Regions from separate parts of the Streptomyces sp. NPDC060198 genome, predicted to be linked through region 2. Evidence: riboswitches for the same ligand, from Rfam matches in the RefSeq annotation. Region 2 holds a riboswitch; each other region holds the start of a gene.
What was found. A riboswitch is a leader RNA that binds a small molecule or an ion and turns the genes downstream of it on or off. The one in region 2 is predicted to bind cyclic di-AMP.
Positions count from the first base shown of each region.

Region 1: it holds a riboswitch for cyclic di-AMP, as region 2 does, so the genes downstream of both, ACFWEP_RS11355 (C40 family peptidase) here and ACFWEP_RS25145 (LysM peptidoglycan-binding domain-containing M23 family metallopeptidase) in region 2, are expected to answer to the same signal.
Region 3: it holds a riboswitch for cyclic di-AMP, as region 2 does, so the genes downstream of both, ACFWEP_RS20240 (NlpC/P60 family protein) here and ACFWEP_RS25145 (LysM peptidoglycan-binding domain-containing M23 family metallopeptidase) in region 2, are expected to answer to the same signal.
Region 4: it holds a riboswitch for cyclic di-AMP, as region 2 does, so the genes downstream of both, ACFWEP_RS13520 (M23 family metallopeptidase) here and ACFWEP_RS25145 (LysM peptidoglycan-binding domain-containing M23 family metallopeptidase) in region 2, are expected to answer to the same signal.

Region 1 is NZ_JBHWZJ010000062.1:17,974-23,778, forward strand. Features, by position in the region: gene ACFWEP_RS11335 (8-amino-7-oxononanoate synthase) at 1-245, shown strand, start outside; gene ACFWEP_RS11340 (DUF397 domain-containing protein) at 278-490, opposite strand; gene ACFWEP_RS11345 (helix-turn-helix domain-containing protein) at 561-1,424, opposite strand; gene ACFWEP_RS11350 (ATP-binding protein) at 1,626-2,057, shown strand; gene ACFWEP_RS11355 (C40 family peptidase) at 2,162-2,638, opposite strand; cyclic di-AMP (ydaO/yuaA leader) riboswitch at 2,642-2,825, opposite strand; partial or broken gene ACFWEP_RS11360 (methyltransferase domain-containing protein) at 3,359-4,132, shown strand; gene ACFWEP_RS11365 (hypothetical protein) at 4,227-4,535, opposite strand; gene ACFWEP_RS11370 (urease subunit gamma) at 5,241-5,543, shown strand; gene ACFWEP_RS11375 (urease subunit beta) at 5,552-5,805, shown strand, end outside.
Region 2 is NZ_JBHWZJ010000254.1:920-6,724, forward strand. Features, by position in the region: gene ACFWEP_RS25130 (MBL fold metallo-hydrolase) at 1-394, opposite strand, end outside; gene ACFWEP_RS25135 (PPOX class F420-dependent oxidoreductase) at 512-952, opposite strand; gene ACFWEP_RS25140 (SGNH/GDSL hydrolase family protein) at 1,171-1,995, opposite strand; gene ACFWEP_RS25145 (LysM peptidoglycan-binding domain-containing M23 family metallopeptidase) at 2,177-3,064, opposite strand; cyclic di-AMP (ydaO/yuaA leader) riboswitch at 3,070-3,224, opposite strand; gene ACFWEP_RS25150 (tyrosine-protein phosphatase) at 3,654-4,463, shown strand; gene ACFWEP_RS25155 (hypothetical protein) at 4,490-4,891, opposite strand; gene ACFWEP_RS25160 (DUF6126 family protein) at 4,932-5,117, opposite strand; gene ACFWEP_RS25165 (helix-turn-helix domain-containing protein) at 5,191-5,799, opposite strand.
Region 3 is NZ_JBHWZJ010000163.1:9,342-15,146, reverse strand. Features, by position in the region: gene pcrA (DNA helicase PcrA) at 1-1,911, opposite strand, end outside; cyclic di-AMP (ydaO/yuaA leader) riboswitch at 2,161-2,315, shown strand; gene ACFWEP_RS20240 (NlpC/P60 family protein) at 2,323-3,468, shown strand; gene ACFWEP_RS20235 (hypothetical protein) at 3,545-4,264, opposite strand; gene ACFWEP_RS20230 (hypothetical protein) at 4,363-4,716, opposite strand; gene ACFWEP_RS20225 (NlpC/P60 family protein) at 5,266-5,805, shown strand, end outside.
Region 4 is NZ_JBHWZJ010000083.1:240-6,044, forward strand. Features, by position in the region: gene ACFWEP_RS13515 (PP2C family protein-serine/threonine phosphatase) at 238-1,395, shown strand; cyclic di-AMP (ydaO/yuaA leader) riboswitch at 1,711-1,864, shown strand; gene ACFWEP_RS13520 (M23 family metallopeptidase) at 1,876-2,931, shown strand; gene ACFWEP_RS13525 (aldo/keto reductase) at 3,195-4,142, shown strand; gene ACFWEP_RS13530 (PrsW family intramembrane metalloprotease) at 4,152-5,744, opposite strand.

The DNA of each region.
Region 1 (5,805 bases), on a different contig from region 2:
CGGGGTTGCACGCGGCACGCCCGGACGCCGCGGTGGTGTCGGTACGGGCGCCTTCCCCCGAGTCGGCAGTCCGCTGGGCGGCGGACTGCCGGGAGGCCGGGATCGCGGTGGGCTGCTTCCGGCCGCCGTCGGTCCCGGACGGCGTCTCGCGTCTGCGGCTCACCGCCCGGGCCGACCTGACGGACGACCGTGTCGACACCGCCCTGGAGACGATCGCCCGTACGGCTCCGAGGGGCGTCGCCTGACCGGCGGGCGGGGCCGCACGCGCGAGAAGCCCTCAGCGCGCGTCCTCGCCCGGTTCCCCGAGGCCCGAGACGAACTTCCGCCAGGCGGACGCGGAGAAGGACAGCCGGCCCCGGTCCGCGGCCTTGGAATCGCGTACGGACAGCCGGTCCGGCCCGTGTACCGCTGTCTCCACGCAGTTGTTCATACCGGTGCTGCGGCTGCTGCGGCGCCACGGTGAGGCGTCCGGTGCCGGTCGGTCGGCCATGGTGCTCCTTCGGGTCGGTGGACGTCGGCGGGACCGTCCCGCTCCGTCCGGCCGGGCCCGCGGTGGTTCGTCACGGCCGCCCCTCGCGGCCGATCGTCGCGATGAGGTCCCTCGACCGCTCGGGCGAGAGCGCACGCCCCCGCATGGTGCGGAAAGCGGAACCGTACGCCTCCAGATCCTCTTTCCGTTCCAGGTAGTGACTACGCGTCAAGTGGTCAAGAACGACCACATCCAGTGCGGAAGTTGTCGGAAAAGAGAAAATGACGAACGGGCCAGTCAGGCCGACGTAACCTCCGGCACTGAACGGCACCAACTGGATCCGCACGTGCGGGAGTTCCGTCATGGCCACGAGATGGTCCAGCTGGGCCCGCATCACGCGCCGCCCGCCCACCTCGCGCCGCAGCACGGCCTCGTCGAGCACGGCGGTGAGCCGCAGCGGGGCGTCGCACCGCAGCACCGACTGGCGGGCGAGCCGCACTTCGACCAGGGCGTCCAGATGCGCCCCCGGTATCCCGTCCAGCGCGGACTCGGTGACCGACCGCGCGTAATCGGCGGTCTGGAGCAACCCGGGAACCACCGAGGTCTCCAGGGTCCTGGCCGTCTCGGCCTGTGCCTCCAGGGCGATGAAGTCGCGGTACTGCGGCGGAATGACACCCCGGTAGGCATGCCACCAGCCCGTGTCGCGACCGTCCGCCGACCCTGCCAGTGCCGAGAGCAGGGTGCGCAGTTCGGGGTCGTCGACGGCGTAGGCGTCGAGCAGACGGCCGACGTCGGCCGGGGACACCCCGCTCGCGCCCGTCTCGATCCTGCTCACCTTCGACTGGTGCCAGCCGAGCAGCGATGCCGCCTGCTGGCTCGTGAGTCCCGACGAGTGGCGCAGCGTCCGCAACTCCTCACCGAGTTTGCGACGGCGCACGACGGGGCCGTTGCCCATTCCGGTCTCCTTCCGCCGGTCGGCTGGAAGACAAGTGTGCCGAATGTTCGAGCTCCGGTGAGCCGGAGTTCACCGCATTGAGCGATAGATATATGCATATCTCGGCAGATCGTGCCTGCACGGGCTCATGCGGTGGCACTCTGGCGCCAGGCACAATCCGGGCCGATAGGGGTCGCCCGGGCGGAAAGGGACGGCGTCGCCATGGCAGACCATCAGGAAGCACATGTCACCCTGCCGAGCGATCCGGTGTCGGTGTCCGCGGCCCGCAGACACGTGGCCCGCGTACTCGCGGAGTGGGGTATGCACGACGACACGGAGGAAGCCGGGACGGTCCTGCTGATCGTCTCGGAACTCACCACCAACGCGGTCCTGCACACACGCGGCCAGTCACCCACGTTCACGGTGCGGCTGGTGCTCGACCGCGACGAGGAACTGCGACTGGAGGTGACCGACAGCCACCCCCGGTGGCCCAGACGGCTCCCCGCGGCTGTGCAGCAGGACAACGGGCGCGGACTGGCCATCATCAGGGCGCTGGCCAAGGAGTGCGGCGGAGGGTTCGGTGTCACCCCCACCGAGGAGGGCGGCAAGACCGTGTGGGTCACCCTGCCCTGGTCGGTGCCGGTACGGGGCTGACACCACCCCGGCCCGGACGGGGCGCGCGAGACCCGGCGGTGTCGTCGCGCGCCGCCCTGTCCGGGCCGGCCACTCCACGGCGGGCGGCTCGGGACCCGGGCCGGTCAGCGCACCCGCCCGTACCAGACCCGCTTCGTCCAGATCCGCTCCAGCCGCACCACGGAACCGGTCTTCGGCGAGTGCCAGATCTTGCCGTTGCCGGCGTAGATGCCCACGTGGTAGACGCTGCGACCACTGTGGAAGAAGACCAGATCACCCTTCCTGCGCTGCGAGGAGGTGATGTGGCGCGTCTTGTTGTACTGCTGCTGCGCCGTACGGGGCAGCTTCTTGCCGACCCTCTTGAACGAGTAGAGCGTCAGCCCGGAGCAGTCGAACCTGCGAGGCCCGGTGGCCCCCCACTGATAGGGGGAGCCCTTCTTCGACGCGGCGATCCGGAGCGCCTTGGAAGCGCGGGCGGTGGTGGCTGCCTCGGCGTCGGACACCAGGCCGGGGGCCAGCATCGTCGAGCTGAGGGCCAGAGTGAGGACCGAGGCCGTACCGGCCCGGGTGAGCAGAGACGGGACATGAACCTGCGCAGTCATGCGCAACCCTTCGTCAGCCGCCTGTGAAGGATGACCTGTCGGGTTCGGGCTGGCGAAGTCGCCCGGCCGCGCGATGCGGCTTCACCCCGAGGGACGTCCGGTTGCCCGGCCGGCCCGTTGTGCTCGGGTCCTCCACTCCTGCCGATCCACTCCTGTCGACCCGTCATCCGCTCGGCGGCAGGACTCGGCGTCCGCGCGGACCGCCCCGTCAGGGTGGCGGGGGCTTGTCGTCCCACGGATCTTCACTCAGGTCGTGCGGGATTTTCGAGGTGGCAGAGGAAGTCAGTACGGTCGGCCCCCGTTGCGCCGGGAGAGTGGGGGAGTGCCCGACACGGCCGGGGGCGCGTACCGGGCGTGTCTCCACCGAGCTTGCGGAGTGCGGTACTTCGCGGATGGGGAGAACGCCGGGGAGCGCAAATCGGGGGAGAGGCGCAGCGGGCGGAATCCTTGCGCTGAACGGGCGGAAAATCGGATATTCGTTACGGAGTGTCGCTGGTGAAACAGGGCGGATCGGTCCGACTCCGTGCATCTGCCCGGACCCCGGCCTCGACCGGTCCTGCCGAGTGGCCCCGCCCGGCAGGTCCGAAGGCTTCTGCCCCGCCGGGGTCTCCTCGGCAGGCGGGGAAGGCCACCGCCCCGGCCACCGCCGTCGATGGCGCCGCCCTCGACCCTCACGTGGCGTCAGGCCGCACCGTGGGTGCCGTGGAGGATCACTGGACCGTGGGGCGCATGGCCCGACTGGCGGGCGTGAGCGTCCGCATGCTGCATCACTACGACGATCTCGGGCTCGTCCGCCCGTCGGGGCGGACCGCGGCCGGGTACCGGGCCCACTCGGCGGGCGACGTGGCGCGGCTGCGGGAGGTACTCGCCCACCGGCGGCTGGGCTTCGGTCTGAGGGGAGTCGCGGAACTCGTCGGCGACCCGTCCGCCGACGCGGTCGCGCACCTGCGCGGCCTGCTGCTGGAGCGGCGCGATCGGGCCGACGCCGTGGTTGCGGCCATCGACAGAAAACTCGGGACAAGGGCGAGGGGAAGGCAGGTGACACGGGAAGAGCAACCAGAGATGCTCGGCGCATAGCTGTACGACGAGATCGGCGGCGCCTACTCCGCGACACGGCGTACCGGACCGCGGATCGCCGCGCAGATCCGGGACGCACTCGGCGACGCGCGGACGGTGCTGAACGTCGGGGCCGGCACGGGCTCCTACGTGCCGCCGACCGCGCCGTGACCGCGGTGGAACCGTCGGCGGTCATGCGGGCACAGCGGCCGGCCGGATCGGCGCCGTGCGTGGCCGCCACGGCCGAGAGCCTCCCGTTCCGGGACCGGTCCTTCGACGTCGCGATGGCCGTCTCCACCGTCCACCACTGGGCGGACCTCATGGCGGGGCTGCGCGAGATGCGCCGCGTGGCCCGCCGCGTGGTGGCGCTGACGTTCGACACCGATGAGCCCGGATGGCCGGACCGGTTCCGGCTCACCCGCGACTACCTGCCCGGGTCCGTCGGCGCCAATGCCGCAGATCCCGGCCCCCGCCTGCTCGTCGCCCGAACGGACACCGGCCGCGGTCCTGGACCGGCGCCCACCCCGTGCCCTCAGCTTCCCGGCGTAGGCGGTACCGCTACCCGCCCCGCCCGCCGCTCCCCGTCCAGTGCCCTCAGCGCCCGCGCCAGCGTGGCGGCGTGGATCTGTGCTTCCCCCCGCTCGTGCATCAGCGCGAGGGCGTCCCGCAGGGCCGCCGCGTGCGAGGCAAGCGCTTGCGCCGCCCGGAGCGCCCCGTAAGTGTCGCTGCCCCGAGCAGGGTTGATCCGGCCCACCTGGTCCAGGACGGCGAGATAGCGGTCGACGAACTCCGCTTCGGCACGGGTCAGTGCGGGCAGCGGCGGCAACTCCGGTGGCAGCATCGGGGATTCACCTCGTGGGGCGTGGGGCGTGGGGCGTCGGGCGGTGTGCGGGTGGATGGTGCGGCGTTCCCCGATCCGGGGCCGGACCGGCGCGGGCGATCCGGCGTCGTGGACGGGGCCACGGTCGATGCCGTCCGCGACGGACCCGGCCGGCCGGGTCCGTGACGGGGCGGCGCGGAGCGCGTCGTGCCGGCAGCCCGGCACGCCGTGGCTCGGCCCCGCGGTCCGGCGGCAGCTCCGCACCGCACCGGCCGCAGTGGGTTGCTGCATTACTACCCGAGCGCCCGGCGGGCCATGTCGGCGCCGGGCCTCCGCACCGCATGCCGCGCTCCCGCGGCGGTACGCGCCGCGTGCCCCGGGGCAGGTACGCGCCGCACACGAGGCGGGGCAGGTACGCGCCGCACACGAGGCGGGGCAGGTACGCGCCGCACACGAGGCGGGGCCGGTACGCGCCGTATACGAGGCGGCGCCGCGCGGAGGCCGCACCGGAGAGCCGGCCGCGGGCGTGCCCGCCCGACGGAGCGCCGTCCGGGTACCGCCCGGCGCCGGAGCAGGGCGGCGCCAGTTAACGCGACGGAAAAACTTTGGTTCTAACGTGCGTTGCCTGGCCGGTGACGCCCGCCCCCGTACCCGACGAACGTGTCGGCGTCCGACGGGTGCCACCGGGCCGGGCAGGTACCGGGCGCGAGACGATGAGGTGGAAGCGTGCAACTCACCCCGCACGAGCAGGAGCGCCTGCTCATCCATGTGGCCGCCGACGTCGCCGAGAGACGCCGGGCGCGCGGCCTGCGGCTCAACCACCCGGAGGCGGTCGCGCTGATCACCTCCCACATCCTGGAGGGCGCGCGCGACGGCCGGACCGTCGGCGAACTCATGGCGTCCGGACGCAAGGTGCTCACCCGCGCCGACGTCATGGACGGCATTCCGGAGATGATCCACGACGTCCAGGTGGAGGCCACCTTCCCGGACGGCACCAAACTCGTCACCGTCCACGATCCGATCGTCTGAGGGGCGCCGTGATTCCCGGAGAGATCCTGTACGCGGACGGGGCCGTGCCGATCAACGAGGGCCGCCCCGTCACCCGTCTCACCGTCCTCAACGCGGCCGACCGGCCCGTCCAGGTCGGCTCCCACTACCACTTCGCCGAGGCCAACCCCGGTCTCGACTTCGACCGCGGGGCGGCCCGCGGCCTGCGGCTGAACATCGCCGCCGGGACGGCCGTGCGCTTCGAGCCCGGCATCCCCGTGGACGTCGAACTCGTCCCGCTCGC
Region 2 (5,805 bases):
CGAACGGGGAGCAGCGCTCGCCCCAGACGGGATCGAAGAGCACGCGGCTCCCGTCGATCTCGGCGAGAACGCTGGAATGGCCCATCCAGGTCACCCGGAGACCCGAGGCCGGCGGCCGGGCCAGGTCGGCGAAGGTCGTGGCGTGCACCGGAATGTTTCCGAGCGGTGCCCTGCGTGCCCGTTGCTCCTTGTTGAAGTAGGTCTTCGCGAGTTCCAGCGAGGAGCCCGAGGGCCGGGTCCGGGCCCCGACCGGATTCTGGAACACTCCGTCGGCGAAGTGGGGCGAGCGGCGGATGCGCTCCATCCGGGCCCCTGAGGGGTCGGCCCCGAACGCGTCGGCGCGCATCGAGCGGAGTCGGGTGCGCAGGGGGGTCAAGAATTCGGCGCCGGTCACAGCATCTCCTGGGGGAGTCGGTCTCTTCCTATTATGTGCGGGAGGCACGCCCGCGCGACGGTTCGCCCGGGGCGGGCACGGCGCCCCGGGCCTGCCCGACTCCCCACATGTATCGCGTCAGGCACCCGGCTGCCCGTACACGTGCTCGACATGGAGGGTGAGGACGACCCTGCGGTCCCGCACCATCGCCTGCCGGTAGTCGTCCCAGTCCGGGTGCTCGCCGAGCACGTCCCGGTAGAGGGAGATCAGCGCTTCGACGGTGGCGTCCTGGGGGTCGGCGGCGGGGGGAGTCAGCTCGGCCGTCCCGTCCACGACGGTCCACGCGCCCCGGTTCTCGCTCGTCACATGGAAACTCGCCCGGGGGTCGCGGCGCAGGTTCCGCGTCTTCGCCCGGTCCTCCGTCACCGAGACCCGGATCGTCCGGGCTTCGGCGTCGAAGGCGTGGTTCACGTTCGACAGTTGGGGTCGGCCGTTCTTCCTCAGCGTCACGAGCACCCCGTCGTGCGAGGCACCGACGAGTCGCAGGAGGTCTTCCTGTGCGGTATCGAGAGACGTCATGATCCGTCCAACGTGCCCACGCCCCGCAAGATTCCGCCGCCACGGCCCCGGCGAGGGGGTCGGCGGCACGTACGTCCACCTGGGGTCGCCGCCGTCGTACGAGGTGTTCGCCGGGACGGTGCTGGAGCGGATTCCGGCGGCGCCTGACGGGCACGCGACCGGCGGGCCCGTCACGTCTCCGAGTTCCCCCGGTGTGACGGGCCGTGGGCCGACCGTGCTCAGAGCGGCAGCAGGTCCGGGCGCTTCGCGGCGACCTCGTCGCCGGAGGACTCGCCGCGCAGCCGGCGGCCGATCCACGGGACGAGGTACTCGCGTGCCCACTGGATGTTGTCGCGCCGCATCTCGAAGGTGTTCCGCTGGGCCTGCGGGGGCCAGGGCTGGTCGGGGTCGGCCGGTGTCTCCAGGCCGAGGACCTGTGCGGCCCGCAGCGCCACCCGGGTGTGCCCTTCCGGCGAGAGGTGCAGCCGGTCGTTGTCCCAGGCCCGGCGGTCCTGGATCGAACGCAGGGACCAGAGGTCCAGCACCGGGCAGTGGTAGCGGTCCGCGATGGCCCGCAGGTGGACGTTGTAGGTGGCGATCTTGCCGCGCATGTGCCGGAGCACCGGGACCCCGCGGGTGTCGAATCCGGTCGTCACCATGACGGTGCCGACCGCGTCGGTGAGGTCGGCGACCGCGCGTTCGAAGCGCTCGGCCAGATCGTCCGGGTCGGTGCCGGGCCTGATGATGTCGTTGCCCCCGGCGCAGAAGCTCACCAGGTCGGGTGCGAGCTCCTTGGCGCGGGGGACCTGCTCCTCGACTATCTGATCGAGAAGTCGTCCGCGTACCGCGAGATTGGCGTACCGGAATTCCCCGTGCACGGAATCGGGACCCGTCGCCTCGTCGAGGGCGGGAAGCTGGTCCGCGAGGAGAACCGCGAAACGGTCCGCCCAGCCGACATAAGACCCGTCCGGTCCGGGGTCTCCGACTCCCTCGGTGAAACTGTCGCCGATCGCCGCGTACGACCCGATGGTGTCTGTCTGCTGGATTCTCGAATCGTCTGCCACGACCACATATCTTGCCCCTTTTCATGTGACCTACGCGACCGTAAGAAGGGGTTGACGTGGGGTGAGATAGACCACCTGGTCAGTTTTTGGTAAAGCCGGAATAAGTAGAGGGGCGGCACGCTTGCGCGTACCGCCCCTCGAATCCCTGACGGATCGTGACGATTCGTCAATGGGAGGTGGCTCAGATGGAGACGCCGTGGGACCGCAGGTAGGCGATCGGGTCCACGTCCGAGCCGTAGCTCGGGGTGGTGCGGATCTCGAAGTGGAGGTGCGGGCCGGTGACGTTGCCGGTGGCACCCGAGAGACCGATCTGCTGGCCGCCGGTGACGGTCTGGCCGGCCGAGACCATCAGCTGCGACTGGTGCGCGTACTGGGAGTACATGCCGTCGGCGTGCTTGATGATGACCTCGTTGCCGTAGGCGCCGTCGTAGCCGGCGGAGACGACTGTGCCGGGGCCGACGGCGCGGACGACGGTGCCGGTGGCGGCGCTGAAGTCGGAGCCGGTGTGGTAACCGCTGGACCACATGGAGCCGGAGGCGTGGTACTGGGTGGTGACGGTCGCGTTGGCCACCGGGGTGGTCCAGCCCGTGCTGTTGCTGTCGGCGGCCTTGGTGGTGGTCGCGGCGGACTCGGCCGAGGCCGCCGGGGCGGCCTTCGCCTCGGTCTTGGCGGCCGTCTTCGTCTCGGTCTTCGGGGCCTCGGCCTTGGCGGAGGACGCGGTGGAGGCCGAGCCGGACGCCTGGGCGCCGAGGGTCAGCTTCATGCCCGGGAGGATCAGGCTCGGGTTGCCGCCGACGACCTCGCGGTTGTCCTGGTAGAGCTTCTCCCAGCCACCCTTGATCTTGTGCTGGGCGGCGATCTTCGCCAGGTAGTCGCCGGGGACGACCTTGTAGGTCTTGGCGGACTGCTGGGCGGACTGGGCGGCGGCGGGGGCCGACTGCTCAGCGGCGTGGGCACCCGTGGCTCCGAGGAGCGGCAGGGCGACGACGGCGCCGCCCGCTCCGACGGCGAGGATGCCGCGAGCGATCGGGCCGGACTTCTTACGACGGTGCTTACCCGGGATGGGCATGGGGGAATTCCTCTCCGGCGCCTACGAGGTGAGCTGTCGGGTTCGGGCTGGAGATGCCCGGTCGCGCTGAACGCGACTTCACCCCGAGCCTTCCGGAACAACTCCGGTCGGCGGCTTACCTGGGTCCCCCGCTCCTGCCACGCATCAGTGAGTGCGAATTCCGGGCGGCGGCAGGATTAGGCGGTCCGTCCGGAGTGATGGTGAACGTAATCGAGCCAGGTCGGACGGAACAAGCCGTCGCAAGCGGAACGGAATCCCGGAGCCGAAATCGGCCCGCTTTTCCGGTCACCCTCCGTGGATTACCGATCTTGGCTTTCCGCGCGGCGGACGGACTGCCGCCCGGCTTCCCGGCCACACACGGTCACGGATATGATCCCGCTCACGAGATCACCCACCATCTCACCCATAAACGGGTGATGTTGATCAAAATACGTACAATACGGACATGTCGCGCACGTCACTGATGACGGTTCTTCAGCAGCCGGGGAGACGACCGCCGGCTCCCCGGCGCCGGGGAGCGATGTCGTAGGGTCGCGACGAGCCGACGTCGGCGAGCAGCGCCGGCGCGCAGACGCACCGAGGAGCCGCTGTGACGCAGGTGCCGCAGTTCTCGCCGGCCGAACCCGAGCTGAGCGGGGTCCGTAACTTCCGGGACGTGGGCGGGCTGCCCACTGCCGATGGACGACGGGTCCGGCACGGGAGGCTCTTCCGCAGCGGTCACCTCGCCGCCGCCACCGCCGAGGACGCCGTCTTCCTCGGCCGGCTCGGCCTGCACACGGTCTTCGATTTCCGTAACTCCGCCGACCAGAAGCTCGACGGCTTCGACATCGAACTGCCGGGCGTGCGCAACGTCCGCATCCCGCTCTCCGACCCGGCGGACGGGGCCGGCTTCTGGCGGCTGGTGCGCGAGGGCGACATCGCGCAGCTGCGTTCACTGCTCGCCGACGGCAAGGGCACGGAGCGCATGCTCGCCTCGTACCGCTCGATCATCACCGACCGTACGGCCGAGCAAGGCCGGGTCCTGCACGCCCTGGCGGAAGACAGCGTGCCGGCGCTGATGCACTGCGCCGCGGGCAAGGACCGGGCGGGCCTGACGATGGCGGTGACCCTGCTCGCGGTGGGAGTGGAGCGCGATGCCATCGCGGCGGACTACCTCAAGTCCAACGATGCGCACCGCCGGTACCGGCTGAGGCGTGGCGACAGCGCGGACCCCCTGGTGTCCGCCGAGGTGATGAGCCTGCTCAACCCGCTCTTCGGGGCACACATCGACTACCTGGACGCGGCCCTCGCCACGATCGAGGAGAACTGGGGCACCACGGAGCGCTACTTCGCCGAGGGACTGGGACTCTCCGGGGAGACCCGGGAGCGGCTGCGTGAGCGGCTGCTGGACGAGGCGTAGGCCGCACGCTCGTCGCGGCGGTCCGGTCAACCGGGCGATCCCGGTCGGGCCGCCGCCCGGACCCACCCCTCGTCGAGGTGGATCGTCCAGGTGTCCCCCACCGCCCGGTCCAGTTCGACCAGGACCGCGACGCCGGCGATGACCGCGGGCGCGTCGGAGAGCCGCAGCGGAGAGGCCGGGACGCCACGCCGCAGGTAGGTGGGCAGTTCGCCGTCGCAGACGAACGCGTGCAGCGGCACGGAGTCACCGCCGAACCACACGGCTCGGTGCTCCTCTGCCCACGCGGCCGCGGCGTCGACCCGGTCCAGGTGCGCCAGCAGGTGTTCGGGAGCGGGCCCGTGGCTGAACTGCACGAGGAAGCCGGCGGCGTCGACCGCCCACCAGTCCCACGTACATCCGGGCCGCGGATGCCGCAGGTCCGTCGTCATGCGGGCATGCTACGGAGCCCCGCGGTCCGGAGGAATCCCCCTACTGATTGCCGCCCGCCACGGCGAACAGGATGTAGAGGAAGGCGGCGATGACGTGCCCGGCGACCAGGTAGGCGACGAGCCGGATGACCATCCCGCGCGGCATCTTCCGCTCCTGGGTGTCCCGGGGGGCGCTGCTGCCGGTCTGCCGGGGCGTCAGCGGGTCGTAGTGCTCCGAATCGGACATGACGGTCCTCTCTTCCGTACGCCCGGGGCCGGGCGTACGAGGAATGGGCGCGGCACCGGGGTGCCGGGCGCGGTCAGCGCCGACGGGTCCCGTCACCGAGGCACAGCTCGGCGGCGGGGCTCTGCAACAAGGTGTGTACGAAGATCAGCTCGGCGCCCTCGGGCCCGGCGGCGGCGATCCGGTGCGGGGTGAGCGAGTCGAAGTGGGCGCTGTCGCCGGGCCCGAGCTCGTGCGTGGTTTCGCCGAGGGAGAGCCGCAGCCGCCCTTCGAGGACGTACAGCCACTCCTCCCCCGGGTGGACGCGCACCAGGTCGCCCTGGGCGCCGTACGGGACGCGGACGCGCAGGGCTTGCATGGCACGGCCCGGACCGCCGGCCCGGCGGTACATCCAGCCGTCCGCCTCGGGCCCGTCGAACCGGCCGCCGCGCACGATCGCGTCGCGTTCCGGGGGGATCTCGCCGAGGAGTTCGGAGACGGTCGTACCGTAGATACGGGCGAGGCCGAGGAGGACGGGCAGCGAGGGCTGACGGTTTCCCGTTTCGAGCCGGGAGAGATGGGCCGGGGAGAGTCCCGCGCGCTGCGCGGCGGCCTCCAGGGTGAGGCCTCGGCTCCGGCGCAGTTCGCGCAGGCGGGGGGCGACGCCGGGGAGGTCGTCGGCCACCCCTCCGTCAGGAGGATTCATACCTCC
Region 3 (5,805 bases), on a different contig from region 2:
GGCGACCAGGGCCACCTTCTCCAGGAACTCCGCGAGCGTCCCGGACGGACCGGCCGCGTCGGCATCGGCGTCGGCATCGGCGTCGGCATCCGCGTCGGCAGCCTCGGCGCCCTCAGGTTCCGCCGCCGCACGGGCCTGGTCCTGCTCGAACTCCAGGGCGACGGCGGCGAGTTCCTGGAGGTTCTCGATGCGGGTCTCGTCCTGCGGGTCGGTGGACGCCTGGAGTTCGGCGAGGTAGCCGGTGCGCTCCATGACGGCTTCCAGCACGACCGCGGGACCGGCGCCGGACTCCACGACGGTGCGCAGCTCCTCCATCAGCGTGTTGAACCGCTTCACCGCGTTCGTGGAGCGGGCCGCCATGCCGTACGCCTCGTCGACGCGGCGGAGCGCCTGCGCGAAGGAGATCTTCTCGCGCTGCGAGAGGGCGTCGATCATCGCCTCGGCGCGGTCGCCGATGCCGCGCTTGGGCACGTTGAGGATACGGCGCAGCGGGACGGAGTCCTCGGGGTTGGCGAGCACCCGGAGGTAGGCCAGGATGTCCCGGACCTCCTTGCGCTCGTAGAAGCGGACGCCTCCGACGACCTTGTAGGGCAGGCCGACGCGGATGAAGATCTCTTCAAAGACACGGGACTGGGCGTTGGTGCGGTAGAACACCGCGACGTCGCCGGCCTTGGCGTCGCCGGCATCGGTGAGCCGGTCGATCTCGTCGGCGACGAACTGCGCCTCGTCGTGCTCGGTGTCGGCGACGTACCCGGCGATGCGGGTGCCGGTTCCGGCGTTGGTCCAGAGGTTCTTGGGGCGGCGGCTCTCGTTCCGCTCGATGACGGCGTTGGCGGCCGAGAGGATCGTCTGGGTGGAGCGGTAGTTCTGCTCCAGGAGGATCGTGGTGGCGTCCGGGTAATCCTCCTCGAACTGGAGGATGTTGCGGATCGTCGCGCCGCGGAAGGCGTAGATCGACTGGTCCGCGTCACCGACGACGCAGAGCTCGCCCGGCGCGTCGTGCTCACCCGCCGGTCCGACCAGCTCGCGCACCAGGGTGTACTGGGCGTGGTTGGTGTCCTGGTACTCGTCGACCAGGACGTGCCGGAACCGGCGGCGGTAGTGCTCGGCGACGTCGGGGAACGCCTGGAGCAGGTGGACCGTCGTCATGATGATGTCGTCGAAGTCGAGGGCGTTGGCCTCGCGCAGCCGTGCCTGGTAGAGCGCGTACGCCTGGGCGAGCGTCTTCTCGAAGCCGTCGGCGGCCTGCCCGGCGAAGGTCTCCTCGTCGATGAGCTCGTTCTTGAGGTTGGAGACCTTCGCGGTGAAGGACTTCGGCGGGTAGCGCTTGGGGTCGAGGTCCAGGTCGCGGCAGACCAGGGCCATCAGCCGCTTGGAGTCGGCCGCGTCGTAGATGGAGAACGACGAGGTGAAGCCGAGCCGCTTCGACTCACGGCGCAGGATGCGCACGCACGCGCTGTGGAAGGTCATGACCCACATGGCGTTGGCGCGGGGGCCGACGAGCTGCTCGACCCGCTCCTTCATCTCACCGGCGGCCTTGTTGGTGAAGGTGATCGCCAGGATCTGCCCGGGGTGCACGCCGCGCTCGGCCAGCAGGTGGGCGATGCGGTGGGTGAGCACCCGCGTCTTGCCGGAGCCGGCGCCCGCGACGATGAGAAGCGGGGACCCGGCGTGCACGACGGCGGCACGCTGCTCGGTGTTGAGTCCGTCGAGCAGCGCCGCGGAGTCGATGACCGGGCGCGGGGCGCCGTCGCGGTAGTACCCGTCCCTGGGCGGCGGGGGCGCGTCGAAGAGCCCTTCGAAGAGGCCCTCGGGCTCCTCCTCGGGCTCGTGGTCCTCGAGGGGCGGCGGGGGCCCCTCCTCCACGGGCTGGAGGCCGGTCAGGAAACTGTCGTCAAAGAGGCTGCTCATCGCTTGTCGAGTTTAGATGCCTCGACGGACACTCCGGGCGGCCTTACGAAGTCTCGGCGGTCACGGTCACCGGCTGTCAAGGACCGTACGCGGCGCGCTGACGAACACCCCCTCGTGGCCAAGGTCACGAAAATGTATCGGGCATATCGCACATCGCCCTTCCCAGCCGCCCCGCCGCTTGGTTACCGTGCTCAGCCGGGCGGCCCGTATCCCCTGACAGGCGAACCGCGCCACAGGGCCGCCCCCGCCGAATCCGGCCCGCCCACGGCTGTCCGGAACCGGGGACCCACACGTCCCACCGGGGTGAATCGGGCCCGTACTCCGTCCATGCGGTACCGGCCCGTAGGGCAGCCTTCCGCGCCCGAACCCGACAGCTAACCCGGTAGGCGGTCCAGGAAGGAGATGCCGGCCTTGGCATCACATCGCAAGCCGCGCACCCCGATGCGCGTGACGTCACCGGCTGTGGGGTTCACCACGGTCGCGCTGGCCTCGGTGACGCTGCTCTCGACGCAGAGCGCGACGGCCGCCCCTTCGGCGCCCAAGCCGAGCATCGAGGAGGTACGGAAGAAGGTCGACGACCTCTACCGTCAGGCGGGCTCCGCGACTCAGGAGTACAACCGGGCCAAGGACTCCACCGCCGAGCAGCAGGACAAGGTGGACGCCCTGCTGGAGGAGGCGGCCCAGCGGGCGGAGAAGGTCAACGAGGCCCGTCGCGCGCTCGGGAACTACGCGGCGGCGCAGTACCGCACCGGCGGCCTGGCGTCCTCGATGACGTTCTTCCTGGCGGACGACCCGCAGTCGTACTTCGACCAGGACCAGCTGATGAAGCGTCGCAGCGGGCAGCAGGAGAAGGCGGTCTCCGACTTCCGCACCCAGCAGCTGGCGGCGGCCGAGAAGCGCACCGAGGCCACCAAGAGCCTGGAAGCGCTGACGGAGTCGCAGGAGGATCTGCGCACCAGCAAGCAGACCGTGCAGGACAAGCTGGCCGAGGCGCGCACGCTGCTGTCGAAGCTGACCGCCGAGGAGAAGGCGCGCCTCGCGGAGCTGGAGCGGAAGAAGGAAGCCGAGGCGAAGAAGAAGGCGGAGAAGCTCGCCGCCGAGCAGGCCGCCGCGGCGAAGGCGGAGGCCGACAAGGCCGCCGCCGACGCCGCCGCGGCAGGCTCGGACGCGGCCCCCGGCACGTCGGCCGGCTCGACCACGTCCGCTTCCACCAAGGGCGCCCAAGCACTGGCGTTCGCCGAGTCCCAGATCGGCAAGCCGTACGTGTGGGGAGCCACCGGCCCCGCGTCGTACGACTGCTCCGGCCTGACCCAGGCGGCCTGGCGGGAGGCGGGCGTCGACCTGCCGCGTACCACCTGGGACCAGGTCAACGTCGGGACGCGGGTCGCGACGGCCGACCTCCAGCCCGGCGATCTGATCTTCTTCTACGACGACATCAGCCACGTGGGCGTCTACAAGGGCGACGGGATGATGGTCCACGCACCGAAGCCGGGTGCGTACGTCCGCGAGGAGTCGATCTACTACATGCCGATCTACGGCAGCGTCCGGCCGGGCTGACCCGACGGACCGCCTCCACGCCCGCCGCCCCGGCCCGTGTCCTCCGGGGCGGTAGGACGGTGGGGCGGTGGGGCGGCTACGAGCATTCCCAGTAGAAGCGCCCTTCGCGGTGGTCGGGGCTGACGAAGGCGAAGCCGTGGCCGTAGCCGAAGTTGAGGAAGTACGGGTCGTCCCCGTCTTCGTCGGGGGCGTCGCTCAGCTGGAAAAGGAACTGCCAGGGGGCTTCGACCTGCGCCCAGGCGTTCGGGTAGCGGGCGGTGCCGCCGAGGTAGTCACGAAGGTCGTCGTCGGGCTGCGCGACGGCGGGGCCTTCACGGCGCGTGCCGCGCTCAAAGCCGGCCTGCTCGTGGGCGCACCGGTCCACCGGACGCAGATGGACGCGCCACTCGACGGGGGTCCTCGACCCGTCGGGCCCGTGGCGCCAGAGCGTCCGGCCGTGCGTTCCGGGCGGCCCGATCACGGCGGAGGAGGGTGTGCGGCCGTCGGGCTGGACCAGGAGGACGCCGTCTCCGTCCTCCGGCCCCAGGCCGCCCATGATCATGTCCTCCTCGCCGAGGAAGAGGTAGGCCAGGCGGAGTTCTTCGCCGGGGACGGGGAACTGGCCGACGAACACCAGGGGTACCCCGGAGTGCGGGTCCAGCGGCCAGGCGGGTTCGGAGAGCCAGACCGGATCGCCGCCCAACTTCGCCACCGGATCGGTGACCGGCTCCTCGGGCGCTTCGAGGACGATCCGGAGGCGCGGCAGGAAGGCGGCGTCGTACGGCCCGTCCGCGCTCCCCGTGGGTCGTATGGCCATGCCGGGCACCCTACGGGCCCGTACCGACATACCGTCCCGGCCCGGTCGGCCGGTGGCGGCGGGGGCGCATGGCGGGGCCGCCGCCCGTCCGGGCCGGCTCAGGTCCAGAGGGTGGCGATGAAGATGTTGGCGAGGGTCAGTCCGCCCACGGCGGCGAAGGCGCCCTTGGACACCTTCTCCTCGTCGCGCTTGAGGTAGATGAGGGCCAGGATCACCACGAGGATCAGCAGCTTGATGCCGATCTTGACGTTGTTGACCGGGTTGTCGTCGGCCTGGTGGAAGCCGACGAGGGCGATGCCGGTGACGAGCATGGTGAGCGCGCCGTGCAGCATCGCGGGCGAGAACCGGGCGGTGCCGGTACCCATCGCCTTCATCTGCGTCAGGAAGCCGCCCAGCAGGGAGGCGATACCGATGATGTGCAGGGCGACGAAGACATGGATGAGTACAGACATGCCGGCAGCCTAACGAGGGCCGTACCACCCCCCGACGGTCAGGTGGGGCTTACTCGTCACTCGATGGCCTTGGCGGCCTGTTCCCGAAGCTGCCCGAATATGACCGGGTCACCCTCCACCATCACGGTCACACTCCGAAGGCGAAACGTCACCGGAGGTCAATTCCGATCATGACGCCTTCTGGGCCTGCCCCGGGGTTAGCGTCCCCCCAGGGCGTGTCGTCAAAGTGCCGTCGTCCGGCCGGAGGCCGGGCCGGGTGGCATCCGGTGCGTGCGATCGCAAGGCGGAGGATCGTCCTCGTGCTGGACGTACGAGGACGATTCCGACAACGCGGCGAGCGTGCGTGCCAGGCGTCGCCCGGCAGATGGCACTTTGACGACACGCCCTGGGTGACCGGCCCGCCTTGCCACCCCCTGACGGGTGGCACCGGTCACCTGGCCGAAAGACCCCGGTGGTGCCCGCCCTCCCCCATGAGGCGCGCGCCGCCGGGGTCCGCCGGGCCCCGCCGGTACCCCCGGGCGGGCAGCCGACAGGAAGGATGCAGCCCTCGTGGCCGCGCACCGGAAATCTGCTCACCGCAAGCCCAAGCAGCGCTTCTTCACCGGCTCTGCTGCCCGCTCCGCCGCCGCTCTGGCACTCGCCGGGGCGGCCACCGCGACCGCCGCGACCGGCTCCGCCCAGGCGGAGCCCCACCTCACCGCCGCCCAGGTCAGATCCAAGGTGGATCAGCTCTACCGGGACGCCGAGGCTGCCACCGAGCGGTACAACGGGGCCAAGGAGAAGGCCGGCGACGCTGCCCGGTCCGTGGACGCGCTGCGCGACGAGGCCGCCCGCCGCACGGATCTCCTCAACGAATCCCGGCACGCGCTCGGTTCGCTCGCCGCCGCGCAGTACCGGTCGGGAGGGCTGGACCCCGCGCTCCAGCTGCTGCTCACCTCCGACCCCGACCAGTACCTGGAGCGCTCCTCGTACGTCGAGATGGCGGGCGACCGCCAGGCCGGAGCGATCAGCGGCATCCGGCGCCAGATCACCGGGATCGACCAGGTCCGGGCCCGCGCGGAGGACGAGGCCGCCGTGCTCGCCGCCCGC
Region 4 (5,805 bases), on a different contig from region 2:
GGCGACCGCTTCGCTGTCTCGTACGCGGCGCGTGGGCGCTCGCCGAACGGTGTCGAATCCCCGCTCCGCCGGACCGGTGCACCCGGCGTACACCGGCGGTGGGGGGCGCTCAATGGGGAGCTGCGCGCTCCCCCCTATGGACGACGAGGAGTCGCCGCACGGCGCGGCTCGGGCCGGCCCGGGCGGGGCGCGGTAGGTTCCGCAGCCGTGGCGGGACAGGGCAGGAGAAGCACAGAGGTGGGGAAACGGCTGTACGGGAACGGTTGGGCGTCCGGGGGTGTCAGTGCCCGGCGATTCGTGCGGATCCTGCCTGCCCTGCTCGTCCTCGGCGGGCTGGTCTTCGACATCGCGTCACCGCCCCGCTTCACGGCGGTACCCCTGTTCGTCGCCGCGCCCCTGATCGCCGCGCCGTTCGCCTCCCGGACCGGCACCGTCCGGATCGGAGCCGCCTCGCTGGCCGCGGTCATCGCGATGCGGGTGTACGTGGGCACCATCGGCGAGATCGTCCCGATCATCGAGACGCTCACCGTGGCCACGACGGCCGTGCTGGCGCTGGTCATCAACGGAGTGGTGCGGCGCGGCAGCGAGCAGCTGGCCTCCGCCCGGATCATCGCGGAGACCGCCATGCGCGCGGTGCTGCCCGTCCCGGCCGACCGGGTCGGCGGGCTCCACGTCGCCGCGCGCTACGAGGCGGCGCAGGCGGACGAGTACGTCGGCGGCGACCTGTTCGCCGTCGCGGACACCCCGCACGGGGTACGTCTCGTCCTGGGCGACGTACGCGGCAAGGGGCTCGACGCGGTCGAGGCGGTGGCGGTGATCATCGGCGCGTTCCGGGAGGCCGCCGAGCAGGAGGAGACGCTGGAGGGGGTGACGCAGCGGCTGGAGCGCGCGTTGGCCAGGGACGCGGCGCGGCGGGGCGGGCTGGACCCGGTGGAGGGGTTCGTCACCGCGGTGCTGGCCGAGATCCCGCAGGGCTCCGCCACGCTGCGAATCGTCAACCGGGGTCACCCCGAGCCGTTGCTGCTGCATGCCGGGGGAGCGCTGGACGTGCTGCGGCCCAGTACCCCGGCGCTGCCGCTCGGCATGGCGCTGGGGGCCTGGCCGGACCGGGCGGACGAGTGGGACCTCCCGCCGGGCGCGACCCTGCTGACCTACACGGACGGGCTCTCCGAGGCGCGCGACCCGGCGGGTGTGTTCTACGACCCGGCGGAGCGGCTGCGGGGCCGGATCTTTCCCGGCCCCGACGAGCTGCTCTCGGCGCTCACCGACGACGTCCGGCTGCACACCGGTGGGCGCTCGACGGACGACCTGGCGCTGCTCGCGGTGGCCCGGCCGGCGGAGGACCAGCCGGAGCGCCGGACCACCGTGCCGATCGTGGGCCGCGGCGGCGGCTGACGCAGGTCCGGGGCGGCCGGCGCCGCCCTCGGAAACACGCCCGGGTGGCGCTCCCGCGGTCGGCTCCGCGGACCGTCGCGCGGGTGCGGCGACGGTCCGTAGCAGGGTGGTGCCGCTCGATAACATATGACACACCGTCAGATGAACGGCGCTGTACGACTCGTCCGCAAGTCGCCCGGATAGGTGTGGGAATGCCCAGGTAAATCCCGGCCCGAAGTGGGAATGATCAAGGGGAACGGCTTGGAATCGGAGCCGTATGTCTATTAACGTTCGATAACGCAGCGCGGTCGTCCCAGCCGTCGTCAGAGACGGCGCCGTGCGCGAGCGCCGAATTCCGCAAGGGAACCGGGGAACCACCTTCTTGGGGTGAATCGGACACCTGTGTCTCGACAGAGACACCAGGCGCCCGTAGGAGACCTTCCTGCTCCGAACCCGTCAGCTAACCCGGTAGGCGAGAAGGAAGGAAAGGAGTGCGCCCACGTGGCGTCCAACCAGCCTGCCCCCGAAGCCCCGTCACCCTTCGCCACCCGTGAGGGTTTCGGCTCCCCTGGCGACGCCGACAAGGCCTGGGAGGAATGGAACCCCACCGAGGATTCCCTCCGCCCCGTACGCGGCCGGCACCGCGTCGCCAAGCAGCGTGGTCTCGCGCGTAGTTCCACCGTCCTCGGGGTCGGCGTCATCGCGGCCGTCGGTGCGGGCGGCATGGCCACCGCGCAGAGCAAGCCGCCGGTCTCCATCTCTCTTCCCGATTCGCTCGCGGACAACCTTCCCGACGCCAAGTCCCTTCCCGGGCTGGGTGCTCTGATCACCGCGGTCGAGTCCGACGACACTCCCGTGCCGGTGGCGGCGTCCGCGCCGTTCACCACGGCCGGACTCACCACCGCGGAGACCGAGAAGGGCGCCACCGACGCGGGCGAGGCGCTGCGCGCCCGCATCCTCCAGCAGGCCGAGCAGCAGCAGTCCGCCGCCGACGCGGACGCGAAGGCGGCGGAGGAGGAGGCGGCGGCGGCCAAGGCCGCCACCGAGGCCAGGAAGCAGCAGGACGTGGCCACCGCGAAGGCCGCTGCGGAGAAGAAGGCGGCCGAGGAGGCCGCGGCGGAGAAGGCCGAGGCCGAGAGACTCGCCAAGCTCGCCGCCAGTTACTCGCTCCCCACCTCCGCGTACACGATCACCTCCACCTTCGGTGAGGCCGGCACGATGTGGGCCTCCGGGCAGCACACCGGTCTCGACTTCGCCGCGCCGACCGGTACCCCGGTCAAGGCCGTGCACGGTGGAACGGTCAAGTCGGCCGGCTGGTCGGGCTCGTACGGGTACCGCACGGTCCTTGAGCTCGACGACGGTACGGAGATCTGGTACTGCCACCAGTCCTCCATGGACGTCGTCGCCGGCCAGCAGGTCAACACGGGCGACACCATCGGGCGCGTCGGAGCCACCGGCAATGTCACCGGCCCGCACCTCCACCTCGAAGTCCACACCCCGGACGGCACCGGCATCGACCCGATGGCCTGGCTGACCGGCAAGGGCCTCACCGTCTGACGCCTCCGGGCCCGCACCGGCCCGGGCGGCCGGGTACCTCCGCCGGACACGCCACGGGCGTCTCCCCAGCCCCGGCAGCCTTGACGCTCCCCCCGACGTCAGGGCTGCCGGCCTCTCGTCCTGCCGAAACCTCGGCCGGAACCGTCGCGCGGCCAGTCGCCGGAGCAGTCGCCGTCGGCATCTCGGCCGGAATCGCGGCCGCGCGTGGCGGCCGGAGCCCCGGAAGCGGAATACGATCTCCCGTCCGCTCCGTTGAACCCCTCATGACTTCTTCTCTCCGCACACTCGGAACGTCCGGCATCGAGGTCTTCCCCCTCGCCCTCGGCGGCAACGTCTTCGGCTGGACCGCCGACGAGGCCCAGTCCTTCGCGGTGCTCGACGCCTACACCGCGGCCGGCGGCAACTTCGTCGACACCGCCGACGCGTACTCGGCCTGGGTCCCGGGCAACCGGGGCGGTGAGTCGGAGGCGCTGATCGGCAAGTGGCTCAAGGCCCGTGGCAACCGTGCGGACGTCGTCGTCGCCACCAAGGTCGGTGCCCACCCCCAGTACCGAGGGCTCGCCACCGGCAACGTCAAGAGCGCGGTGGAGGAGTCCCTGCGGCGCCTCGGCACCGACTACATCGACCTTTACTACACGCACTACGACGACGAGAGCGTCCCGGTGGAGGAGATCGTCACCACCCTCGACCAGCTGGTCAAGGAGGGCAAGGTCCGCGAGCTCGGCGCCTCCAACATCAGCCCCGAGCGCCTGCGCGCCTCGCTCGAATTCTCCGAGCGCGAAGGGCTCGCCCGGTACGTCGCCCTCCAGCCGCACTACAACCTGGTCTCCCGCGACACCTACGAGGGGCCCGCCCAGGACCTCGCCGCCGAGACCGGCCTCGGCGCGGTCCCGTACTACGCGCTGGCAGCCGGCTTCCTCACCGGCAAGTACCGGCCGGGTGCGCAGGTGGAGAGCGCCCGCGCCGCGAGCGCCGGAGCGCACCTGGAGTCCGAGCGGGGGCAGAAGGTGCTGAGCGCGCTGGACGCCGTCGCCGAGGCACACGGGGCCGAGATCGCCACCGTCGCACTGGCCTGGCTCGCGTCCCGCCCCACGGTCGTGGCGCCGATCGCCTCGGCCCGCACGCCGGAACAGCTCCCGGCGCTGCTCGCGGTCGCAGAGCTCACGCTGACCGGTGAGGAACTGGACCGGCTCACCGAAGCCTCCGCCTGAGCGACGGCCTCACCCCGGAGGATGCAGATAGGGGTTGTGCCCGCCGTACTGCCGGTGCGGAGGCGGCTGCGCAGGAGCGGGCGACGGGACCTGCCCCGTGCCGTACGGGGATGCCGGGTCGGTTCCGTACCCAGCCGGAGCCGGACCCCCCGGCGCGCCGGGCCAGGACTGCTGCGGGGACGGCGACGGGGGCGCCCAGCCCCGGGCGTGCGCGCCGTGTGCCGCGTGGGCGCCGTGCGCGTGGGCTCCGGGGCCGTACGGGTGGGGCACCGGACGGCGGACGGCCGGGCGGAACACGCTGCGGGCCGCGTGGCTCAGCGCGGGGGCTGCGACGTTCCTGCGCTCCCAGAGGTGGTGCAGCAGCTCCTGCTCCCGCGCCGCGAAGTCGACGCCCACGGTGCCGCGCCGGGCGTCCCGCCGCAGCGCGGCCAGTGAGGTCGCGAACGACTCGTACTCCGCGACGGCCCGGGCCGCCGCCCGGCCCCTGGCCCGGTCCGACGCACCGTGCCAGTGCCGCGCCAGATCCCGGGCCATGCCCCGGGCACGCATCGAGGCGAGCGCGAGCGGTTCGGCCGGGGTGAGCCAGCCGGCCATCGCGTACGCCGGGAACTCGGCGGCGAGCGTCCGCAGTTCCCGGCCGCGCGACCAGATCGCCAGCCAGGTCAGCAGCCCGAACGCGGGCATCATGGCGGCGCCGTAGACCAGGTAGAAGCCGTACGGCCCCCAGGTCGCCGAACCGTTCCACAGGGCGTGCATGCCCATCGCGAGCAGCACACCCAGCAGTGGGAGCGCGATCCGGCGGACCCGTCGCCGGCCGCCCCCCGCACGGCTCGCGGCGGCGAGACCGAAGCCGATGCCCGTCATCGCCGTGAACACCGGGTGCGCGAAGGGCGACAGGACGATCCGCACGAAGAAGGTGCCGACCGTCAGCGACACGATCCCCACCGTCCCCAACTGCCGGTCCTCACCGAAAGCGTTGCCGAGGTAGAGGATGTTCTCGCTGAACGCGAAGCCGGTCGCGGTGAAGCCCGCCGCCACGATCCCGTCGACGACCCCGTTGAACTCCCGTCTGCGGAACAGGAAGAGCATCAGCACGGCGGCGCCCTTCGCGCTCTCCTCGACGATCGGCGCGACGACCGTGGCCCCCAGGGTGTCGGCGCCCGACGGATCCGCCGAAAGGTTCGCGATCCAGTACGTCGCGAAGGAGTTCGCGACGATCGCGACCAGCGCCGCCGCGCACGAACCCCAGGCGAAGGCGAACAGCAGATTCCGCCAGGGCGCCGGTTCGACCCGGTCCAGCCAGCGGAACGCGGCCATCAGGAGCGGCACCGGCAGCACCGCGAGCCCCAGACCGACGAGGAACCCCTCGGTGCCGGTCTCTTCGCGCACCAGAGCCAGGATGAGCAGCCCACAGATGGCCAGCGTGACGATCACCGCGCCCGCGCGGAACGCCTTGCTGCGCCACACCAGCCCCACCCGGCGCGGGCGGTAGCGCCAGTGGGCGCGCTCCGGGACGGCGCCCAGGATCTCGCCGAGCCGTTGCTCTTCGAGCACGGGGACGGCGGGTTGCGGATGTCGGTGCTGCTCGGACCCGGCGGACATGTCCCGACCCTAACGAGCGGGACCGACAACTGACCAGGCGGTTCCCGCACGGCCCGCGTCG